3 regions of the Trichlorobacter sp. genome follow, and region 3 is predicted to be linked to each of the others. Evidence: riboswitches for the same ligand, from Rfam matches in the RefSeq annotation. Region 3 holds a riboswitch; each other region holds the start of a gene.
The links. Region 3 has a riboswitch for cobalamin ahead of RBQ93_RS09730 (ribonucleoside triphosphate reductase). Riboswitches for the same ligand answer to the same signal wherever they lie in the genome.

Region 1 (6,187 bases), on a different contig from region 3:
GATCTCGAATCGGACCGAAGAATTTCTCGATGTATTGGATAAAGGCCACCAGGGTACCGAAGGTCAGCGCCCCCTGCACAATCTGCCCACCGCCATACCAGACGATCAGGGCGATGGCCAGAGCGGAAAACATCTCAACGATGGCGTACAACGACGCATCCCAGCTGATCACCGGCAGGTTGGCATCACGGTGGGCCGCATTCAACTCGGAAAAACGGCTCGCCTCGTCCTGTTCGCGACCATAGGACTGTACCACCGCCATGCCGCCGATCACCTCGGCCAGGTGTCCGTTCATCCTGCCCAGACGTGCCCGCACCTCGCGAAAGGCCTGGCGCATATTGCGTCGGAACAACCAGGCCACGAAGATCAACGGCGGCAACACCGTGAAGGTCACCAGCGACAGCTGTGGCGCCATCCAGAGCATAGCCGCAATGATGCCGGCCAAAAGCAGCAGATCACCAACGATGGTGATGATGCCGGCGGCAAACATCTCCCCCAACGCCTCCACGTCGCTGGTCAGGCGGGTCACCGTGGCCCCGGTGGCGGTGCGGTCGAACCAGCGGGTCGGCAGCCGCAGCACATGGCTGAACAACGCCGTGCGCAGATCGTGCATCACCCGCTGTCCGATCGATTGCAGACCGTAGACCTCAAGCCAGACCAACAGCGCCTCCAGCGCCAGCACGGCCACAAAGAGGGCCGCCGGGCCAGGCAGCAGATCGAGCCGCCCCGGAACGATCACCCGGTCAATGGCATGCTTCAGGATCAGCGGCTGTGCCAGACGACACAACGCCAACAGCGGCAGCAGCAGCAGTATTCCCGCCACGCTCAGCCGATAGGGCATGACATAACGCATGAACCGGGCCAACAGACGGCTGTCGTAGGCCTTGCCGGCTATGGCATCTTCGTGCAGACCACCGTGGTGCATTGCAACACACTCCTCGCAGTGGAGCTTGTCAAAGCACCAGCCGCTTGTCAACCAGAAGCACGCAGCAATGAATCTGCTTTGCGATCAGTGACCTTTTTCAGGTATAGTGCCGGCATGCAGATCCGGCTCAATGAACAGGTAATCACCATCGACGGCGGGCTGACCGTCGGCCAGCTGGCGCAGCAACACCGGCCAGGGGCCGATGTACTGATCCTGAACGGCTTCCCCGCCTCAGCGGAGACCATGCTGTCGCCGGACGACGAGCTGTTTCTGATCAAGCGGGGCGAGATGCCACCAGCGGATGAATTGGAGTATCTGATGGCGGCCCGCCACACCCCTGGTATCCATGCCCGCCTGAAGGCGGCCTGCGTCGGCATTGCCGGGGTGGGCGGCCTGGGTTCCGCCGTGGCCGTAGCCCTGGCGCGGATCGGCGTCGGGCACCTGGTACTGGCTGATTTCGACCTGGTGGAGCCCTCCAACCTGAACCGCCAGCAGTACTTTGTGGATCAGCTGGGGATGCCCAAGGTGGAGGCCCTGGTCGAGACGCTGCGTCGCATCAATCCCTACCTGCAGCTGACCAGCCACTGCGTCGTACTCGATCCGGGCAACCTGCCCCTTATTTTCTCCCCCTGCAGTGTGCTGATCGAGGCCTTTGACCGGGCCGAGATGAAGGCCATGCTGGTGGACACGGCGATGGAAAGACTGCCGGGTGTTACCGTCATCGCCGCCTCAGGGGTGGCCGGCTACGGCAGCAACAACAGCATCCAGACCCGCCGCCTGAACCGGCGGCTCTACCTGGTGGGGGATGGCAGCTCCGAGGCAGCGCCGGGCAACGGGCTGATGGCGCCGCGGGTCGGCATCGCCGCCTGCCAGCAGGCCAACCAGGCGGTGCGCCTGATCCTGGGGGAAGAACTATGAGCCGGATTGCGGTCGCCATGAGCGGCGGGGTTGATTCATCGGTCACCGCCGCCCTGCTGAAACAGCAGGGGCATGAACTGATCGGCATCACCATGCACCTGTTTGAGCCCCAAAGCTGCGGGGCTGACTCAGCGGTTGACGATGCGGCGCGGGTGGCGCAACAGTTGGGTATCGAACACCATGTTGCCGACTTCGAACTGCCGTTCAAAGAGCAGGTGATTGACGACTTTATCAGCCAGTACCGTCAGGGACAGACTCCCAACCCGTGCGTCTGCTGCAACCGCTCGATCAAGTTCGGTCTGCTGCTGGACAGGGCCCGCGCGCTGGGGGCCGACCTGCTGGCCACCGGGCACTATGCGCAAAAAACCGTTGACCCGGATGGCACCTACCACCTGCGGGTTGCCGCCAACCGGGCCAAGGACCAGTCCTACTTCCTCTACACCCTTACCCAGCAGCAGCTGGCCCGGGTGCTCTTTCCGCTGGGCGCTATCGAGAGCAAGGACGAGGTGCGTCGGCTGGCTGAGCAATTCGGCCTGGACGTGGCCCACAAAGGGGACAGCCAGGAGGTCTGCTTCATCCCCGGTGATGACTACGTTGCATTTCTGGAAGGCCATGGAGTTAAGGCGCACCGCGGGGAGATCGTCCATGTTGACGGCACGGTGCTGGGCCGCCACCAGGGCACCCACCGCTACACCATCGGCCAGCGCAAGGGGCTGGGGATCGGCTGGAGCGAACCGTTGTATGTGATTGCCATCGATGCCGCCAGCAACCGGGTGGTGGTGGGTGAGCAGCCCCATGTCCTGACCGCCGGCCTGCTGGCGGAGGCGATGAGCTGGATCATCCCGCCGCAAGCGACGACCTTCGCAACCAGCTGCAAGATACGCTACCGTCACCAGCCGGTGCCCTGCCAGGTTACGCTTGAGGCCGACGGTCGCTGCAAGGTGCTGTTCGATCACCAGCAGAAGTCGGTCACGCCGGGGCAGTTTGTGGTTTTCTACCAGGACGACCAGGTGCTGGGCGGCGGGCGGATCGTTGCGCCCGTGGTTGCTAGCCACCCGTAATCCCGTTTGACATTGCGGTCTGCGTTCTGTTACAAAAATTGCTCGTGTGACTGGATCAGGGGAAGGGGGTGCGACTCCCCCGCTGTCCCGCAACTGTAACAGGGCCTGTCCCTGGAGCCAGAATACCTGCCAGCCACCTGCTTGAACTGCCTCCGGGGAGAGAGGCACCCAAGCCGGCTTACGCGCGACGCACCACCTGTCCCCCAACGGACAGGTTTTTTTGTTTCTGAAAGGCGGCCATGGCACCCACCACCCTGATTACCGGCGGCGTTCGCAGCGGCAAGAGCCGCTTTGCCGAGCAGCAGACCCTGCGCTATCAACCGCCGCTCTGCTACCTGGCCACCGCCCAGGCCCTCGACGACGAGATGGAGGAACGGATCGCCCAGCACCGGGCCCGGCGCGGTGCCGACTGGCAAACCGTGGAGGAGCCGCTGGCCTTGCCCCAGACCCTGGCCCGGCTGGACGGCACCTACGGCGCCATTCTGGTTGACTGTGTCACCCTCTGGCTGACCAACCTGCTGTTGGCCCGCGATCAGAACGACACCGAACGTAACGAACAGATTGTCGGTACTGTCCACCGTCTGGCCACCACCCTGCGCGCCATGCAAACACCGGTGATTCTGGTGACCAACGAGGTGGGCATGGGCATCGTACCGGAGCACCGGTTGGGCCGCCTGTTCCGCGACCTGGCCGGTCAGACCAACCAGATTCTGGCCGCCAGCTGCGACGAGGTCTACACCCTGATCTGCGGCCTGCCGCTCAAGCTCAAATAACCCAAGGAACCGAACTCCATGCAACGTCTCGAAACCGTTCTGAACCGGATCACCCCGCTCGATGCCGGCCTGCTGGCTGCCACCCAGGCGCGACTGGACTGCAAGACCAAGCCATTGGGCTCACTGGGCAGACTGGAAGAGTTTGCCTGCCGGCTGGTGGCCATCAGTGGCCAGCAGCAACCCGACCTGACAAAGAAGGTGATCTTCACCTTTGCCGCTGACCACGGCATCACCGAGGAGGGGGTCTCGCTCTACCCCAAAGCGGTGACCGCCCAGATGGTCTTTAATTTCCTGCAGGGCGGCGCCGGTGTAAACGTCTTGGCCCGCCATGCCGGGGCCGAGGTTCGGGTGGTGGATGTGGGGGTAGACCATGATTTCGGAGGCTGCCCCGGCCTGATTCACCGGAAGGTTGCCCGCGGTAGCGCCAACTTCGCCCAGGGACCGGCCATGAGCCGCGACCAGATGCTGGCGGCACTTATGGTGGGCATCGAGCTGGCCGATCAGTGCAAGGCAGAAGGGGTCGGCCTGGTGGGCACCGGCGAGATGGGGATCGGCAACACCAGCCCCTCCTCGGCCATCATCGCCGCCTTGAGTGGCCTTTCGGTGGAACAGGTTACCCACCGCGGCACCGGCATTGGCGACCAGGCGTTGGCCCTCAAGCTGGCCGCCATCACCAGGGGGCTGGCAATCAACAAGCCCGACCCCCGCGACCCGCTGGACGTGCTGCAGAAGGTAGGTGGCCTGGAGATCGCCGCCATTGCCGGGTTGGTGCTGGGCTGCGCCGCCAACAAGATCCCGGTCGTGATGGATGGCTTTATCTCCACTGCCGGCGCCCTGATCGCTGCGGAGCTGCATCCCAACCTGCGTGATCACCTGTTTGCCGCCCACGAATCAGTGGAGGTGGGGCACCGTTTCATGCTGGAACGGATCGGCGTGAAACCGATCCTTGATCTTGGGCTACGCCTGGGTGAAGGGACCGGCGGGGCGCTGGCCATGACCCTGATCGAGGCCGGCGTCAAGATCCTGGCTGAGATGGCCACCTTTGAACAGGCCGGCGTGGCCGGACACTGAAGGTCATCATGCGCCACCTCTTGATCGCCCTGCAGTTCCTGACCATCCTGCCGTTGCCATCGCCCAAGCGTTGCGAGGCAGGCGACCTAGGCCGTTCCACAGCCTGGTTTCCGCTGGCCGGATTTTTGATTGGCGGGCTACTCTGGCTGGCCGACCTGGCCCTGACCCCGCTCTTTCCGCGCCAGCTGACCGATGCCCTGCTGGTGACCTTGCTGGCCCTGATCACCGGCGGTCTGCACCTGGACGGCCTGGCCGATGTCTGCGACGGCCTGGCAGCCCGGGGCGACAAGCAGCGCTTCCTGGAGGTCATGAAGGATTCGCGGGTCGGCGCCATCGGCGTGACCGGGTTGGTGCTGGGATTGCTCGTCAAGTACGCAGCCCTGCTGGCGGTGCCGATGGACCTTAAACGGCCGGCCCTGCTGGCAGTGCCGGCACTGGCGCGCTTTGCCCAGCTGGTGGTGCTGGCCGGCAGCCGGTCGGCCCGTCCGGACGGCCTGGGAAATGCCTTTTTAGCTGGGCTGGGTCCCAACCAGCTGCTGCTGGCAACGGCCACCATCCTGCCACTGGCCTGGCTCAGCCTCCAGTTTACCGGACTGGTGGCCTGGCTGGTCGTAACGCTGTGGGCGCTGCTGACCCGCTGGTATTTCACCCGCCGTCTGGGGGGCATCAGCGGCGACATCGTTGGCTGCGCCTCTGAACTAGCCGAACTGCTTGCACTGCTTGCCGTTGTTGCCACAACGGCCATTCTAACCAGGATTTGAGCCACTTATGACCGCATTCACCCGCATCTATCTGATCCGCCACGGCCAAGTGGTTGGCCATGAACAACGCCGTTACAACGGCCACCATGATGTGGCCCTGACCGACCTGGGGGTCGAACAGTACCACCAACTGAAGGACCGCCTGTCCGATAAACGGATCTCGGCCTGTTACTCCAGCGACCTAACCCGTTGCCGGATCGGCGCCGACATCATCTGCCAGCAGTTTGGCATTCAGCCGGTGCATCGCAGCGAACTGCGCGAACTGAACATCGGCATCTGGGAGAGTCTGACTTGGCAGGAGATTCAGGGCCGCTGGCCAGAGGAATGGCAGGCCCGCCTCAACGATCTGGTCAACTATCGGGTGCCGCAAGGGGAAAACCTGCTGGATCTGCACAACCGGGCCATGCCGGTGGTACAGGAAGTGCTGGAACGGCACCAGGGCCAGGAGATACTGCTGGTGGGTCACGGCGGCCTGAACCGGATCATCCTGCTGAACGCCATCGGTGCGCCGTTGGCCAATATGTTCAACATTGAACAAAACTACGGCTGCCTGAATATCATCGATTACTATCCGGACGGACGGGCCACGGTGAAGCTGCTCAACGGCTAGCGCCGTGACGGCATGCTACACACCAAAACGGCCTGCGGAGATTTCCGCAGGCCGTTTATACTTCAAGC
Region 2 (6,187 bases), on a different contig from region 3:
CCCAATTGCTCTTGGCCTCGCCGATGGGCGGGATCACCGCGCTGCAGCGCTGAGCGTGGTAGCTGCCGTAGCAGCGGTACAGGTCGGCATGCTCCAGAGAGCTGGTGGCCGGCAGTACGATATCGGCGTAGCGGGCGGTTTCTGTCAGAAAACGTTCATGCACCACCGTGAACAGGTCTTCCCGCTCAAGGCCCTGAATGATGGCGTTCTGATCCGGCGCAATGCTGGCCGGGTTGGAATGGTAGACGTACAGGCTCATCACCGGCGGATCATTCTCTTGGTTCAGGGCATGGCCCAGCTGATTCATGTTGATGATCCGGGTGGGGCCGGCCATGAAATCCTCCCGGGTGACGCGCGCCAGCGGAAAGGCCCCGCCGGTGGCGGTGGCGCACAGCAGACCGGCGCCGGGGCGTTGCCAGGCCCCGATACTGGCCGGCAGGCAGGTGATGCAGCGCACATTCATAGCGCCGTTGGCATAGCGGGTCAGGCCACTGCCCAGCCGGATGAAAGGGGCTCGGGCCGTTGCATACTGCCGGGCCATGCGGCGGATGGTCTCCGCCGGCAGGCCGCAGACCGTAGCCATCCGTTCCGGGGTGCAATCCGGCAGGATCGAGCGGGAAAATTCTTCAAAACCACGTACGCTCTGGTCGATAAAGGCCTGATCCAGCAGCCCCTCAGCCGCGATCACCTGCAGCATCCCCAAGGCCAGGGCGCCGTCGCTGCCGGGTCGGATCAGAAAGACCTCGTCCGAAGCCTCGCAGGTTGGGGTGCGGTAGGTGTCGATGGCCCACAGTCGGGCGCCGTTTTTGCGGGCCTGGCTGGCGTCGCGCATGGTGTGGATGCTGGTGGCGGCAGCGTTGATCCCCCACAGGATCACCAGGTCGCTCTGCTGCAGCTCGCTCTGGTCCAGGCCGGGGGTCTCGCCCATCACCGCCTGCCAGCCGGCCTCCTTGGCCGGTGAACAGATGGTGCGGGCCAGGCGGCTGGCCCCCAGCTTGTGGAAGAAGGGGTGGCCGCTGTTACGTTGTACCAACCCCATGGTGCCGGCGTAGGAATAGGGCAGGATCGCCTCAGCGCCGTGGCTGGCGATGATCGCCTGCCAGCGGGAGCAGATCTGCTCAACCGCCTCATCCCAGGAGATCGGCTCAAATCGGCCGCTGCCCTTGGGGCCGCTCCTGCGGAGCGGTGTGGTCAGGCGGCGGGGGGAGTGGACCGTGCGCTCGTAGTGTTGCATCTTGGGGCAGAGCAGGCCGCGGGTGGTTGGATGGTCCGGGTCGCCGGCCACGCTTACAGCGCAGCCGTCGACGACAGTCACCAGCAGGCCGCAGGCATCGGGGCAATCAAAGGGACAGACGGAGCGGTGAATGGTAGGCATGAGCAACCTTTGTCGGATAAATCGGTTAAACGGATAAAAACTCTTGACGTGGCCGGGTACTTATGGCTTGAAATAGCATACTTCAGATACCGAATGGAAGCGAGGAAGAGGGGTGCCGCTGTTGTTGAGCTAACCCCCCGCTGCCCCGCAGCCGTAAAGGGAACGAAAGCCCGTCGCCGCATGGCGAAACAACCACTGGGATCAAACCTGGGAAGGTGGGTGAGTAGGAAGCCCTGAGCCGGAATACCGCTCCATTTGCACGCTTCGGGGGAGGCATCCATGCAGCAGTCCATCTGTGACGATCCGTTGCTCGCTTCACGCACGATCACTACCGCAGCAATCCACCCCAGTCGTTTGCAGGGTCTTAGTCAATAACCTATTTTCAATCAGCAGGAGACGAGGAAGAGGGGTGCCGCTCTGCACGAGCCATTCCCCCGCTGCCCCGCAGCCGTAAAGGAAACGAACGCCCGTCGCCGCAAGGCGAAACAACCACTGGGTCAATCCTGGGAAGGTGGGCAAGTAGGCTGTCCTAAGCCGGAAGACCGCTCCAGCTGTAAAACCCGAGGGAGGTAGCAGCGATGAAACGCAGTAGAAAAACCTGTGCAGTGGTGGTGGGAGTGGTGTTGGCAACCAGTGGTGTCGCGCTGGCGGAGGAGCAGACGGCGAATCTGGGTGAGATTGTGGTCACCGCCACCCGTGATGAGGTGCCGATCGAGCAGGTGGGCAGTTCGATCACCGTGATCACGGCCAAAGAGATCGAGCAGCAGCAGAAGCAGACCGTGGCCGATGCGCTGCGGATGGTGCCGGGACTGGATGTGGTGCGCAGCGGAGGGGCTGGGCAAACGGTGTCGATTTTCATGCGGGGGGGCGATAGCCGCCATACCCTGGTGCTGATTGATGGTGTGGAGTTGAATGACCCCTCCACCACCGGTGGCGAGTACTACTTCGGTTTTCTGACCACGGATAACATTGAGCGTATCGAGGTGCTGCGCGGACCTCAGAGTACCCTCTACGGCTCCCACGCCATCGGCGGCGTGATCAACATCATTACCAAGCGGGGCAGCGGTAGGTCGACCGGCTTTGTCTCGGCAGAGGGCGGCTCGTTCTACACGGCTAAGGAATCTGCCGGCATCAGCGGTGGCACCGATCTGGTCAATTATAGCCTGTCGCTTTCCCGGCTTGACAGCAGCGGTATCTCGGCTGCTGCATCCCGTGACGGCAATCGTGAGGCTGACGGTTACCAGAATACCACCGTTGCTGCACGCTTGGGGATTACGCCTACTCAGAACAGTGATATCGATATGAGCCTGCGCTATACCAGGACGCGCAACGAGGCTGATAACGGCGGCGGTGCCGGTGCCGATGATCCAAACCGGGTCATGCGGAACGAAGAGCTGCAGTTCAGGACTCAAGGTGCGTTGTTGCTGTTTGATGACCTGTGGGAACAAAAACTGGGGGTTTCGCTCAACGACCTGACCCGCTCCGACGACAATGACCGCGATGCTGACCATCCGTTTGATTTTCAGCGCAGCGAATATCAGGGGCAGACCGTAAAATTCGATTGGCAGCATATCCTGCGACTGCACAAGAGCAACACCCTGCTGGTCGGTGCCGAAACCAAGGAGGAAAAGGCCAAATCAAAAAGTTATTACGAATATTTCAATGCAGGGACCAGCTCCGTCGATACGTCTACAAATATTTGGAATGAACAGTCCGCCCGTACTAACAGTCTCTACCTGCAGGACCAGCTTAACCTGTGGGATAGCTGGTTCTCCACGGCCGGGGTGCGGATAGATGACCATGACCGTTTTGGCAGCAAGGCCACCTACCGTTTCACCACCGCCTATCTGTTCAAGCAGACCGACACCAGGCTGAAAGGCAGCTATGGCACCGGCTTCAAGGCGCCTTCGCTGTATCAACTGTTTGCGCCACCTGCGCCTGCTATGGGTTTTCTTGGCGGCAACGCAGGATTAACACCAGAAAAGAGCAATGGCTGGGATATCGGACTAGAACAGGAGATATCGGAAATCAGCACAACGCTGGGCGCGACATGGTTCAGAAATGATTTTAAAGACCTAATTGCATATCAAAATCAGACCTATGAGAATGTTGCTCGTGCGTACACGCAAGGGCTTGAGGTTACGGTACAAGTTAACCCCATGAACGATCTGATGTTCAGTGCAGCCTATACGTATACCCAGACCAAAGACAAGGAAACTGGAGAGGCACTGTTGCGTCGTCCCAAGCATAAGCTGACCGCTGATGTAAATTACCGTTTTTTTGGTAAGGGCAACCTGAATCTCGGCCTGATCTATGTCGGTAATAGAAACGATCTGACTTTTCATCCAGTCACCTACGTACAACAAACTGTAACTCTTAAGGATTACATGGTAGTCAACCTGGCCGGTTCCTATGATGTCACCAAAAATCTGCAGCTTTTCGGCCGGATCGATAACCTGCTGGATCGTGAATATGAAGAGGTGCTGGGCTATGGCACCCCCGGTATCGGGGCCTACGCCGGGGTTAAGGTGTCATTTTAACGGATGAAACGGTTTTGTCTGCTCATAGTCTGGCTGATGCTGCTGGCGGCGGCCCCTGCTCAGTGCGGGGAGCCGCCCCGGCGGATCGTCTCGCTGGCCCCCAACCTGACGGAGCTGGTCTGCAGCCTGGGCTTGGAACGGCAACTGGTGGGGGTCACCAGCTACTGCGACCGGCCGGCCTCAGTCAAGGGCAAGCCGACCGTGGGTGGGCCAGCCAACCCGTCGCTGGAGGCGGTGCTGCGGCTGAAGCCCGATCTGGTGCTGCTGGATGAAGAGGGGGTAGGCGCCAACCTGTCGAAACGATTGCAGAAGCTTGGCATCAAGACGGTGATCTTCCGTGGTTCCCGGCTGGATCGGCTGGTGCCGGCTATCCGCCGGCTGGGCCATGAACTGGGGGTGCCCCAGGCTGCCGAACGGTTGGCTGGCCGAATCGAGGCGGGTCTGCGTAGCGACACGAAACAAAATCGACAAATACGCACCCTGTTTGTGATCTGGCCGGACCCGCTGGTGGCGGCCGGTCCCGGCTCGCTGTTGGACGATGTGCTGCAGCGGGTCGGCTTTGACAGCATTGCCGCAGATGCCCGCTCCGGTTATCCCCGGCTCTCGTTGGAGGCGGTGATTGCCCGTGATCCGCAGCTGATCGTGGTGGGTCAGGGAGAAACCTTGGGGGTGCCGTTGCAGCGGATGCTCAAGCACCTTTCGTCGCTGGATGCGGTCCGGCAGGGTCGGGTCTGCATGGTCAGCGATGCCCTCTACCGACCCGGTCCCCGGATACCGGAGGGGATTGCGGAGCTGAAGCGGTGTCTGGAGCTTGCTCGGCGGGGGCAACGGCCTTGAAACGGCATCCCCTGTTCATCATGCTGGGTTGTCTGGTGGTGGTGCTGCTGCTCTCGCTTTCGCTGGGACAGCAGCCGATCAACCTGTTACAGATTGATGAGTTGCAGCTGAAGATCCTGCTGGAGTTGCGGCTACCGCGGGTGGTGGTGGCGCTTTTGATGGGTGCAGCCTTGGGAGTGGCCGGAGCCATACTGCAGGGGGTCTTCCGTAATCCGCTGGCCGACCCCTATGTGCTGGGCACCTCCAGTGGGGCCGCACTGGCTGCGGCCTTCGGACTGTTGGCCAGTCAGGGAAGCGCCACCTGGCTGGTGCCCAGCCTGGCCCTGGTGGGGGCCCTGATGACCAGCGGGGTGGTGGTGGCCCTGGGGCGCGATGCCTGGGGGGTGCGGGCGGAACGGTTGCTGCTGTCCGGGGTGGGGATCGGGTTTTTTCTGTCCGCCATCCTGATGCTGGTGATGTCGTTGGCCCAGGCCGATGGGGTCAAGCGGGCCCTGCTCTGGATGGCCGGTGACCTGGCTGGCGCCGACTGGTCGCTGGTGCCGGCGGCAGCGGTGTTGATGCTGCTCGGTTTTGTACTGGGTTTGTCACGACGGCGGGGGCTGAATGCCCTGGCCCTGGGAGACGAGGTGGCCTTTGGCTTGGGGCTGGAGCCAGGGCGTGAGCGGATGCTGCTGGTGCTGGCGGCTGCACTCTTGACCGCTGCCGCTGTGGCCCTGGGGGGTATCGTCGGCTTTGTGGGCTTGATGGTGCCCCATGGCGTGCGGGTGCTGGTGGGGGCCGATGCCCGGCGGGTGTTGCCGTTGGCGGCGGTGGGTGGCGGTATGCTGCTCTGTCTGGCCGACACCCTGGGGCGCAGTCTGCTGCCGCCGATGGAGTTGCCGGCCGGTGTGGTCACCGCACTGATCGGCGCCCCCTGGTTTCTGATCATGCTGCGGCGGGGGATGCGATGAGCGGTCTTGCCTTTACACAGGTCAGCTTCAGCTATGGCCAGACCCCCTGCATTCGTCTGTTTTCGGTGCAGTTGGCCAAGGGCCAGCTGGTGGGTCTGATCGGCGCCAACGGCTCCGGCAAAACGACCTTGCTGCGGCTGGGGGCCGGTCTGTTACGGGCTGATCAGGGGCAGGTGACGCTGGATGGTAAGTCGGTAGGCAGCTGGCGGGGCCATGAGCGGGCCAGCCGTCTGAGCTATCTGCCCCAGACACTGGAGGTGCCGCTACCGTTTCGGGTGCTGGAGCTGGTGGAGATGGGCCGGGCCGCCGGACGACACCCCCAGCGGCTTACCTGTGCTGAAGTGCTTGAAATGGTTGGTCTGACTGGAAAGGCTGAGCTGCCACTGGCAGAGATCAGCGGTGGTGAACGGCAGCGGGCCTTTCTGGCCATGACCCTGGCCCAGGGTGGCTCAACCCTGCTTCTGGACGAACCACTGGCCGGACTT
Region 3 (6,187 bases):
GCTCAAGGACGGCCTGCTGCGGGACCGCTGCGGCGCCACGGCCCTGGTGATCAAGCGGGGCGAGCAGGTCACTTCCAACCCGGACCCGATCTGGAAATTCGAGCCGGATGACATCGTGCTGGTACTGGGTAAGTCAGACCAGCTGGTCTTTGCGGCCCAGCTGTTCGAATCATAATCCTGCCGTCGTTTCACGCTCCTTGACAAAATATTCAAATATTCATATATTCTGTTTAATTTTGTCACTGAGGAGCGCAAACGTCCATGCATACCACGACCCACAACGGCATATCCCGGCGGGGCCTGTTCAAGGTCTCGGCCGCTTTGCTGGCAGGCGCCAGCGGTCTGGCGGCATTGCCCAAGCAACTGCTGGCTGCGCCGGTTGAGGGCAGGCTGGCAACCCTGATCGATCTGTCACGCTGTGACGGTTGTGCGGGACGTCCGCAACCGGCCTGCGTCACCAGTTGTAAGCAGGAGAAAAATCCCACCGTGCCTATGCCGGTTGATCCGATCCCGTCGCCGTTTCCCACCAATATCATCGAGGATTGGTCCAAGAAGCAGGAGGTTGCCGACCGGCTGACTCCTTACAACCGTATCTTTGTGCAAAAGGCCCAGGTAACCGTCAACGGCAAGGCACAGACCATCTCGATCCCTCGGCGCTGCATGCATTGCGACAACCCGGCCTGCGCCACCATCTGTCCCTTTTCGGCCAACACCAAAGATAAAAATAGCGCCGTGGTGATTGACCAAGAGCTCTGCTTCGGCGGGGCCAAGTGCAAGACGGTCTGTCCCTGGAAGATACCGCAACGCCAGTCCGGGGTGGGGCTCTACCTGAAGGTTGCCAAGGAGTTCATGGGCAACGGGGTGATGTACAAGTGTGACCTGTGCATTGATCGCCTGAAAGACGGCAAGGCACCGGCCTGTATGGAGGCCTGCCCCAAGCAGGCGATGCTGATCGGGCCCCGTGATCAGATCTACGCCGAGGCGGAAAAACGGGCTGCGGCCATCGGGGGGCATATCTTCGGCAAACAGGAAAACGGCGGCACTGCCACCTTGTATGTCTCGCCGGTGCCGTTTGAGGAGCTTGATCGTCAGCTGAGCCCTGCCTCGGCCGACCCCAAACAGGGACAGCCGCAACTGAAGCCGGGGGTAACGCGCAAGATGGCCGAAAGCGACGGCATGGCCAAGGCGGTGCTGGCAGCGCCGGCCATCGGGCTGGTGGCTGGCCTGGTGGGCGCTTTCAGTAGATTATCACAGCGTAAGGCTGAAAACGCCGGAAAGGAGAGCCGCTGATGGCCGGGAACAGTCTGGTGAAACGTCATGAACTGATTGTGATGCTGGAACACTGGGGCATTGCCATCTCCGGCATCGTGTTGCTGTTGAGCGGCATCTTTCAGCTGCCTTCGGCTGCCCGTTACAAGATCACTGCCATCCCCGGTTTCTGGTGGTCGGGAGAGTTTTTCTTCACCCTCAAGCTGCACTACATCGCCTCGCTGGTCTTTGTGGGACTGGTGCTGTTTCACCTGGTCTACCACCTGCTGCTGAAAGAGCGGGCCATGGTGCCCAGGCAGGGTGATGTGGCGGAGTCGATCAAGGTACTGAAAAGCTTTGTGACCAACCAGCCAGAACCGCCCTTTGGCAAATACCTGCCGGAGCAGCGCCTGGCCTATGTGGCGATAGCGATCCCGGTGTTGATGCTGGTGGTGTCGGGCCTGATCAAGACCTGGAAGAACGTCTATGCCCCGGACATGGATCGCACTCTGCTGTTGTGGGCCACCTGGGTGCATAATGTGGGCTTTATCCTGTTCTTCCTGGCCTTTGTGGGGCACATCGGCGCCTTGCTGATCAAGCCCAACCGGCCGATGCTGCGGGGGATGCTGACCGGCAAGGTGACGCGGGACTACGCCGAACACCGCCATCCGCTCTGGATCGATGAGCTGGAGGGTAAGCGGTAACGCAGGCAGCAGCACCATAGCACTACCATCATCCGGCAGAGGGGCCTACCCTCTGCCGTTTTTATGGGCTGGCGGATGCGTCGTCCTATGGTAAGCTTGCCAACGAATCAGTACCGAGCGAGGGACAGGCCAAGTATGGATCAGGTATGGATAGCACTAGGGTTGACGCTGTTTGCCGGCATGGCCACCGGCATCGGTAGCGCCATCGCCTTTCTGGCCAAGCGGACTGATTACCGCTTTCTGTCTATCGCCACCGGTTTTTCGGCCGGGGTGATGCTATACGTCTCCTTTGTGGAGATCTTTCACAAGGGGGCGGTCGCCCTGGTGGAGAGCTACGGCGAACCGTGGGGGCACTGGGTTAATGTGGGCTCCTTCTTTGGCGGCATGCTGCTGATCGGTCTGATCGACAACCTGGTGCCGGCGGCTGAAAACCCCCACGAGGTACACTCCGAGGCCGAATCTGCACCGCTGCACAACCCGGCTGCGCCGCTACCTGATTTCTCCGTCGTGAGCCCAGCCGCTGTGGGAGAACATCAACACAGCGACAGGCATCGCAAACTGATGCGAATGGGGCTGTTCACCGCCCTGGCCATCGGTATCCACAACTTTCCCGAAGGTCTGGCCACCTTTCTGGCGGCTCTTGAAGACCCCAAACTGGGTGTCGCCATCGCCATTGCGGTGGCCTTGCACAATATCCCTGAAGGCATCAGCGTCTCGGTGCCGATCTTTTACGCCACCGGCAACCGCAGCAAGGCCTTTGCCTACTCGGTCTTGAGCGGCCTGGCCGAACCGGTGGGGGCCGTGGTGGCCTACCTGTTTTTGCGGTTGGTGTTTGGCTGCGAGGCCGGCATGATCCCGCCCCAGGTGATGGGGGTGCTGTTCGGCGGTGTGGCCGGCATCATGGTCTACATCAGTCTGGATGAGCTGCTGCCCACCAGCCGGGCCTACGGCAAGGGCCACGACAGCCTGCTGGGGCTGGTGGCCGGCATGCTGGTGATGGCCCTCAGTCTGCTGCTGATGAAATAGTTGTGTGACTGCTTGACTCTATATCTTGTGGTGTGGTAGAGGTGTTGCCACAACATATTCCGCTGCTGGTTGGCGGGAGCAGCATACACGATCAACGGTGCCCGTAAGGGCTTGATAGGGAAGAGGGGTGACGCTCCACAGGAGCCATTCCCCCACGGACCCGCCGCTGTAAGCGACGACAACGGGCAACAGACCACTGGCTGGTTAGGCTGGGAAGGCGCCCGGAGGATGACTCGCAAGTCAGAAGACCTGCCTTGATCCAGTGCACAAGATTACTCTCCGGGGACTGGGAGTAGGTGAACAACGGAATCAGGCGACGTTAAATTCGGAACGTCCGCATGCTGTTTCAAGCAGCTGCGGACGTTTTCAGTTTTTGCCCCGCGACCTATCCCCGGACTCCAGACCAAAGGAGTCAGACCATGCAACAGATCGTATCAGCAGCACCCGTCAGTGTCATGAAACGTGACGGCAGCCGCGTCCCCTTTGAGGCGGCCCGTATCCAGTCGGCCATTATACGTGCAGGTCGGGCCACCAACGAGTTCGGTGAGGATGAGGCACAGCTGATCACCGGCCAGGTGCTGAAGGTGTTGCGGCACCGCTTCCCCCATGAACCACCCAGCATTGAGCAGATTCAGGATGTGGTGGAGCAGGCCCTGATCTCGGCTAACCACTTCGCCACCCTGCGGGCCTATGCGGTCTATCGCGAGCAGCGCAGCCGTCTGCGTCAGGATCGTAAAACCGTGGTGGATGTGACCGCCTCGGTCAACGAGTATCTGGAGCAGAGTGACTGGCGGGTCAGCGCCAATGCCAACCAGGGTTATTCCCTGGGGGGGCTGATCCTGAACCTGTCCGGCAAGGTGATCGCCAACTACTGGCTCTCCCAGGTCTACCCGCCGGAGGTGGGGGAGGCCCACCGCGACGGCAGCATCCATATCCACGATCTGGATATGCTGGCCGGCTACTGCGCCGGCTGGTCGCTGCGGATGCTGTTGGCCGAAGGGTTGAACGGCGTGCCGGGCAAGGTGGAGGCCGGTCCCCCAAAACACCTCTCCAGCGCCGTGGGGCAGATCGTCAACTTTTTGGGTACCCTGCAGAACGAATGGGCCGGGGCCCAGGCCTTCAGCTCCTTTGACACCTACCTAGCGCCCTATGTCCGCAAGGACAAGCTGAGCTACCGGGAGGTGCGTCAGTCTATCCAGGAGCTGATCTATAACCTGAACGTGCCGTCCCGCTGGGGCACCCAGACCCCCTTCACCAACCTGACCTTTGACTGGACCTGCCCCGACGACCTGAAAAATCAGGTGCCGGTGATCGGCGGGCAGGAGATGCCGTTTTGTTACGGCGAGCTGCAGGCCGAGATGGATCTGATCAACCGGGCCTACATCGAGGTGATGACCACTGGCGATGCCAAGGGCAGGGTGTTTACCTTCCCGATCCCCACCTACAACATCACCCCTGATTTTCCCTGGGAGAGTGAGAATGCCGAGCTGCTGTTCGCCATGACCGCCCGCTACGGCCTGCCGTACTTCCAGAACTTTATCAACTCGGAGCTGACCCCCAACATGGTGCGTTCCATGTGCTGCCGCCTGCAGCTTGATCTGCGGGAACTGCTCAAACGGGGCAACGGTCTGTTCGGTTCGGCCGAGCAGACCGGTTCACTGGGGGTGGTCACCATCAACTGCGCCCGCCTGGGCCACCAACACCAGGGTGACGAGGTCGGGCTGTTCAAACGGCTGGATCAGCTGCTGGAGATCAGCCGCACCAGTCTGGAGATCAAGCGCAAGGTGATCCAGCGCCATATGGATAACGGTCTGTTTCCCTACACCAAACGCTATCTGGGCACCCTGCGTAACCACTTTTCCACCATCGGGGTCAACGGCATCAACGAGCTGATCCGCAATTTTACGGCTGACCAGGAAGACATTACCACCCCGACGGGCCACGGTCTGGCGGTGCGGTTGCTGGATCACCTGCGGCAGCGGATGGTGGCGTTTCAGGAACAGACCGGCCACCTCTACAATCTGGAAGCCACGCCGGCTGAGGGCACTACCTACCGCTTTGCCAGGGAGGACAAAAAGCGTTTCCCCGCCATCATTCAGGCCGGCAGTGCGGAGGCGCCCTATTACACCAATTCAAGCCAGCTGCCGGTGGGCTTCACCGACGACCCGTTCGAGGCCCTACAGCGGCAGGAGGAGCTGCAGCGCAAGTACACCGGTGGCACCGTGCTGCACCTTTACCTGGGAGAGCAGGTCTCCAGCACCGAGGCCTGCAAGCAGCTGGTGCGACGTTCGTTGGAACGGTTCCGGCTGCCCTACATCACCATTACCCCCACCTTTTCGATCTGCCCCAAGCATGGCTATCTGAGCGGTGAGCACCCGTTCTGTCCGCTCTGCGATCAGGAGTTTGTTCGCCAACAGGCCATCAATGAAAGGAGTAACGCATGAACAACGAGCACCAACAACCGCAGACAGCACTACCGCAAGAACAACGGCAACCCTGCGAGGTCTGGACCCGCGTGATGGGCTACCACCGGCCGGTGGCCTCCTTCAACACCGGCAAAAAGTCTGAGTATGCCGAGCGTACCTTCTTCAAGGAAGTGGCATGCTCGCCATCGGCGGACTGACCCCCTTCACCACCATCGACTACCCCGGCAAGCTGGCAGCGGTGGTCTTCTGTCAGGGCTGCCCCTGGCGCTGCGGCTATTGCCACAATCAGCATCTGCTGGCAGTTGATCGTCAGGCCGGTATCGCGTGGCAAGAGGTCATGCAGCTGCTGGAACAGCGGCGGGGCTTGCTGGATGCGGTGGTCTTCAGTGGTGGCGAGCCGACCCTGCAGCCCGGATTGCCCCTGGCCCTGGACGCGGTGCGCCGACTGGGGTTTCTTACCGGCCTGCATACTGCCGGGCCGTTTCCCGACCGGCTGGCGGCCTGCCTGCCGCAGCTGGATTGGGTGGGGATGGATCTGAAGGCCCCCTTTGATTGCTACGACGCACTTACCGGGGTGACGGGCAGTGGCCGGGCAGCAGCACGCAGCGCGGAACTGGTACGAACGAGTGGTGTTGCACACCAGTTCCGCACCACGGTTGATCCGTTGCTGCAGTCGGACGAACGCCTGAAACGGTTGCAGCACACGGTTACAGGGTGGGGCGACCAACTGGTGCTGCAGGAGCTGCGGATCACCGCAGCTCCTGCAGCGTAATCAGTGGTGAC

Region 1: linked by a shared signal. The riboswitch ahead of cobU (bifunctional adenosylcobinamide kinase/adenosylcobinamide-phosphate guanylyltransferase) and the one ahead of RBQ93_RS09730 (ribonucleoside triphosphate reductase) in region 3 are both predicted to bind cobalamin.
Region 2: linked by a shared signal. The riboswitch ahead of RBQ93_RS03885 (TonB-dependent receptor plug domain-containing protein) and the one ahead of RBQ93_RS09730 (ribonucleoside triphosphate reductase) in region 3 are both predicted to bind cobalamin.

The regions. Positions count from the first base shown of each region.
Region 1 covers NZ_JAVEPN010000001.1:239,042-245,228, reverse strand. Annotated here, with positions in the region: gene RBQ93_RS01210 (ABC transporter ATP-binding protein) at 1-925, opposite strand, end outside; gene thiF (sulfur carrier protein ThiS adenylyltransferase ThiF) at 1,040-1,843, shown strand; gene mnmA (tRNA 2-thiouridine(34) synthase MnmA) at 1,840-2,904, shown strand; cobalamin riboswitch at 2,930-3,053, shown strand; gene cobU (bifunctional adenosylcobinamide kinase/adenosylcobinamide-phosphate guanylyltransferase) at 3,144-3,677, shown strand; gene cobT (nicotinate-nucleotide--dimethylbenzimidazole phosphoribosyltransferase) at 3,696-4,748, shown strand; gene cobS (adenosylcobinamide-GDP ribazoletransferase) at 4,757-5,509, shown strand; gene cobC (alpha-ribazole phosphatase) at 5,517-6,119, shown strand.
Region 2 covers NZ_JAVEPN010000004.1:130,589-136,775, reverse strand. Annotated here, with positions in the region: gene RBQ93_RS03890 (molybdopterin-dependent oxidoreductase) at 1-1,375, opposite strand, end outside; cobalamin riboswitch at 1,432-1,646, shown strand; cobalamin riboswitch at 1,776-1,918, shown strand; gene RBQ93_RS03885 (TonB-dependent receptor plug domain-containing protein) at 1,954-3,915, shown strand; gene RBQ93_RS03880 (helical backbone metal receptor) at 3,919-4,752, shown strand; gene RBQ93_RS03875 (iron ABC transporter permease) at 4,749-5,702, shown strand; gene RBQ93_RS03870 (ABC transporter ATP-binding protein) at 5,699-6,187, shown strand, end outside.
Region 3 covers NZ_JAVEPN010000014.1:82,100-88,286, reverse strand. Annotated here, with positions in the region: partial or broken gene RBQ93_RS09750 (cation:proton antiporter) at 1-175, shown strand, start outside; gene RBQ93_RS09745 (4Fe-4S dicluster domain-containing protein) at 262-1,290, shown strand; gene RBQ93_RS09740 (formate dehydrogenase subunit gamma) at 1,290-1,952, shown strand; gene zupT (zinc transporter ZupT) at 2,088-2,978, shown strand; cobalamin riboswitch at 3,057-3,250, shown strand; gene RBQ93_RS09730 (ribonucleoside triphosphate reductase) at 3,398-5,422, shown strand; gene nrdD (anaerobic ribonucleoside-triphosphate reductase) at 5,419-5,601, shown strand; gene RBQ93_RS09720 (anaerobic ribonucleoside-triphosphate reductase activating protein) at 5,580-6,176, shown strand; gene RBQ93_RS09715 (FeoB-associated Cys-rich membrane protein) at 6,177-6,187, opposite strand, start outside.